DNA from 2 places in the Pseudoalteromonas sp. ND6B genome. Region 2 is predicted to be linked to the other one. Evidence: riboswitches for the same ligand, from Rfam matches in the RefSeq annotation. Region 2 holds a riboswitch; the other holds the start of a gene.

Region 1 (2,406 bases), on a different contig from region 2:
AAATGGCTAAATAACAAGCCAATAGCGCCATCACCTACAACAAGTATGTTAGCCATAATGGTTCTTTTTACGCAGTGTTAACAGGGCTTTAGCTAAAAAGTAGCTCGCTGCACCAATAAAATCGGCAACAAAATCGGCCAGTGATGCTTGTCTGTAAGGAAGGCTATCTTGCATAATTTCTATTGCTGCACCGTAACCAGCGAGTAATAGTATTTGTGCATATAATGGGAGTTTAAACGCTTTATCCATAATAATGGCAAGTAAAAAGAAGATACCAAAATGCGCCACTTTATCAACATGCGGAAATAAGTTTGCCGCGCCCTTTACCTCTTTAGCAAATAAGAAGGTAAACGCAACAATACTAATTAAAAAAATTGCTTGGTAAACACGCCTTGTCACGAAAATTCCTAAAATCGTATAAAAAAGAGGTCTCAGTATATCAAACTAATTTAGTATCGCACCTGAACAAAATGCAGAAAAATGTAAAGATTTATCATTTTAACGTTATAATTGCGGCATAAAATTAAGATTAGATAGTTAGGAGAACGCTATGCCTTCATTTGATATTGTATCTGAAGTAGAAATGAACGAAGCAAAAAATGCGGTTGATAACGCCAACCGTGAACTAGAAACGCGATTTGATTTTAGAGGCGTTGATGCCTCAATAGAACTAAATGATAAAACAATTAAATTAAAAGCTGAAGCCGATGCTCAGGTAATGCAGTTATTTGATATTTTAGCGAGTAAAATCTCTAAGCGTGGGATGGATGTTGCAAGCTTAGAGCTACAAGATATTTCTCGTGCGGGCAAAAATGTTTTTCGTAACGTTGCACTTAAACAGGGTATCGAAAAAGACATGGCTAAAAAAGTAGTAAAAGCCATCAAAGACTCTAAAGTAAAAGTGCAAGCGGCTATTCAAGGCGAAGAAGTACGCGTAACGGGTAAAAAGCGTGATGACTTACAAGCTGCTATGCAAGTTGTACGCACTGCCGATTTAGGTCAGCCATTTCAGTTTAAAAACTTCCGCGATTAATTTATTGTTTCGAGCTAGGCACTACAGGCGCTTAGTTCAAAGCAACATGTATTTAGCCAAACACATAATATTGTTTGGCTTTTTTATTTTTAAATCTATGATAATTACCGAACCTCAAACCCCGAACCTCGAACCTTTTGGGCTTGTAGGTGTTTAGACGTCCGTTGACTTTTTTCAGCAAACAGATAACAATAGCAGCCTATTTTCAAGGTGCTTGCTAAACACTTCAATGGTGTGATTTTTTTGGTAGGATAATCGGGAAGTTGGTGCGTTTTCATTGATGAAGTCAATCCCAACACTGCCCCCGCAACGGTAAAGTTATGCTGTATTAAATTATGGTAACTGAGTCCGGAGACCGGCCTTGATTTAATCTTACTTACTAACATCTTTGCGGTGGGCAAAGATAGGGGACATGATGTTAAATAAAACTGCATTGGGTGTGGCCATTTCGGCTGCACTCTCTATTTCTGTATCTGCTGCAGAACAAACCATTGAAAAAATAACCGTTACTGCGAATAAATTTGAACAACCTATAAATGATGTATTAGCAAGTGTTGCAGTTATCGAGCGCGCTGATATTGAAAAAGCGAATTACCGAGATTTACCAGCAATATTAAATACCATAGCTGGGATAGATATTGTTCGTAATGGTGGGTTAGGTCAAAAGGCAGATATATTTATTCGCGGTGCCAGCGCTAAATATACCTTAGTATTGGTTGATGGCGTAAGAGTGAGCGATGCAAGTTCAGGTAGTGTATCGCTGACGAATATTCCAGTTAACAGTATCGAGCGTGTTGAGCTTTTTAAAGGGGCAAGAGCTGCTATTTATGGCTCTGATGCGGTAGCCGGAGTAATTAATATTATCACCCGTAAAGCCTCAAATAACTCGCTTTCGGCTACTTTAGGCAGCCATAGCTACAGTAATTATCAGCTTGCTGGTGGGCTTGTAAAAGAGGCGTTTAGCTTTAATTATAATTTAGGCTACGAAGAGACGGATGGTTTTGATGTTACTGGCAAAGATCCAGCGGCTGAGTACACAAAAGATCATGATGATGATGGCTACAAAAATAAAAACATTGGCTTTAATTTAGCTTATGAGCTTGCTGAACTAGGCCAATTGAGCCTGCAATCTCAGTATAGTGAAGGCGAAGCACAATATGATAATGCATGGGGTAACGACGCCTACGACTTTGAAAATTACACCGCTAAGCTAGGCTGGAACAAAGCCTCTGATGTATATAGCCAAAGTACTTCGGTGAGCGTTTCGCAAGAAGAAAATACCCAAACAGGTACCGATGTGCAGCAAGTGTATAGCACAGAGCGTGTTGAGTTTGAATATCGAGGGCTTTATACCCTTACTGAAGAACTTGAAC
Region 2 (2,406 bases):
CACCGCCTTATTTTAGAACCAGTACAGGGCGTATAGCGCTTGATTTAATACTGCAATGTGGCGGTAGTGCGTTTATTCCACAGGTATTAGTTAAAGATCATTTAGAAAAAGGCGAACTTTTTCATGTAAAAGGGGTAGAAAATACCTCAAGAGATGTATTTGTTGCCTATCATAGAGATAACGAACAGAAAGAGTTGATAGAAACCTTGGTTAATTTGTTAACGCAAATGACACCGAGTTTATTGAAACAAAGTAAGTAGTCGGTAGGCAGTTTATTTTACATGTTATTTTGATTTCAGATTTAATGCAGTTTTATTAACTTAAAAAGACAAAAATGTGTCCTTTGTAATATTTTTGTCATTTAGTGGTGACACACTGCTGCTGTTTTAAAAATTAGTCTATTGTGATTATCGAGGAAATAACATGAAATTTGCAAAATCGAGCTTATGCTTAGCCCTACTTAGTGGTTTATCTTTTAATGCACTTGCAGAGGTAGACATTTACGGTAAAGCAAATGTAACCGTTCAATCATCTGATGATGGTGAAGGGTCGTTTACTGAAATTAAAAGTAATGCATCTCGTTTCGGACTTAAAGGGTCTGAAAAAATTTCAGACGGTTTAGAAGCGGTTTATAAGTTTGAATTTCAGGTTGATGTGTCTGATGCCGATTCTAAAGGTGATGACGACAATATTTCAGCGCGTAATCAATATGTGGGCTTTAAAGGCGGATTTGGTCAGGTTGTGATAGGCCGCAACGACACCGCGCTTAAGCAAGCGCAGGGGAAACTAGATCTTTTCAACGATCTTGAAGGTGATATAAAAAATACCTTTAAAGGTGAAAATCGTTTAGGTAACTCAGTATCTTATGCTTCAAACTCATATGAAGGTTTTAAAGTATTAGCGTCATTTATTGCAGAAGACGACGTAGATGCCAAAAATGGCTACTCAGTGGCGTTAACTTACGGTGATGCAGGCCTTAAAAAGAGCGCAGTATATGCTGCCATTGCTGCTGATAGCGAAGTAAATGGTTACGATGTAGTGCGTGCAACAGTTCAAGGTAAAATTGAAGATTTTAGACTTGGCGCAATGTACCAAACACAAGAAAAAGTAGATGGCAGCGCTGAGGCTGACGGTTACTTAGTGAATGCAGCTTACCTTATGGGTAGCAACACTTTCAAAGTGCAATACCAAACAATGGATTTTGATGACAGCGATGATAAAAGCGCGGTATCGGTAGGTGTTGACCATAAGCTAAACAAAAACCTTAAAGTATTTGGCTTTTACTCAAGCTTTGATATGGACAACAATGTTGACCAAGATTACCTAGGTTTAGGTATGGAATATAAGTTTTAACTAAACCTTAGTTAAAACACTCCCTTTTAACCGCACTCAGTTGAGTGCGGTTTTTTTTTGCTTTAAATTATTTACTTATCTGCGCATAATAGCCAAGCATTTGGAATGAGGTGGAACTCCTCAACTATTCCCGTAACTGTGATCAGTTTTACTGTAAGTCAGATACAAATGCCTTAAAACTTCATATAACGAGCGGGTTAACTCATTTTCTTTTTGGTACGTATTAGTACTGAGTGTGGGTGTTTCCCTGCCTAGGATAATTTTTTGCACACTCACACCTCTTTAAACTTACCGCTTTTAACCGTTAACAACGTTTCTTGGCGAGTGGACAATACATTAATTCTTAAGCACATTAATGTGAGCATTGAGCGTGGTAAATTTATTGGTTTAATTGGCCCTAATGGGGCAGGAAAGTCGAGTTTACTGCGGTGCTTATATCGATTTAATAAGCCATCAGCAGGCGACATTAAATTTAACGATACCGATATTTGGCAGCTAAAAAGCGAAGACTATGCCAAGCAAGTTGCGGTAGTGCTACAAGAAACACCGTCGCAATTTAATCTCTCGTTATTCGATGTTGTAGCTCTAGGGCTTACCCCGCATAAAACGCTATTTAGCTCGACCACCCAAGCAGATAAACAAAAAATAGCGCAGGCTATTAGTCGTGTTGGGCTTGAATCTCATAGCAATCAGTCATTTGACTCACTATCTGGCGGTGAAAAGCAACGAGCGCTTATTGCCAGAGCGATTGTGCAGCAACCACAGCTACTCATTATGGATGAACCCACAAGCCACCTTGATGTTAAATATCAAATTCAATTAATGGAGCTGGCTAAATCTTTGGGCATTACTGTGTTTGCTTCATTTCATGATTTAAATTTAGCGGCAGCCATGTGCGATGAGTTAGTGGTTATTAAAAACGGAGAAATCGCTAGCGCGGGAAAGCCTAATAAGGTGATCACCGAGCAAATGCTTGATGAGGTTTTTGGTGTTTGCGCGCAAGTTAATACTCACCCTCAAACGGCGTCCAATGGTGAGTCTATTCCCCATATT

The links. A riboswitch is a leader RNA that binds a small molecule or an ion and turns the genes downstream of it on or off. The one in region 2 is predicted to bind cobalamin.
Region 1: another riboswitch for cobalamin. It lies ahead of ND6B_RS03940 (TonB-dependent receptor domain-containing protein); the one in region 2 lies ahead of ND6B_RS17895 (ABC transporter ATP-binding protein).

What each region holds. Positions count from the first base shown of each region.
Region 1 is NZ_JQFL01000067.1:57,612-60,017, forward strand. Features, by position in the region: gene ND6B_RS03955 (ketopantoate reductase family protein) at 1-56, opposite strand, end outside; gene ND6B_RS03950 (VanZ family protein) at 49-399, opposite strand; gene ND6B_RS03945 (YajQ family cyclic di-GMP-binding protein) at 551-1,033, shown strand; cobalamin riboswitch at 1,246-1,411, shown strand; gene ND6B_RS03940 (TonB-dependent receptor domain-containing protein) at 1,449-2,406, shown strand, end outside.
Region 2 is NZ_JQFL01000002.1:63,523-65,928, forward strand. Features, by position in the region: gene ND6B_RS17905 (LysR family transcriptional regulator) at 1-260, shown strand, start outside; gene ND6B_RS17900 (porin) at 424-1,353, shown strand; cobalamin riboswitch at 1,404-1,541, shown strand; gene ND6B_RS17895 (ABC transporter ATP-binding protein) at 1,618-2,406, shown strand, end outside.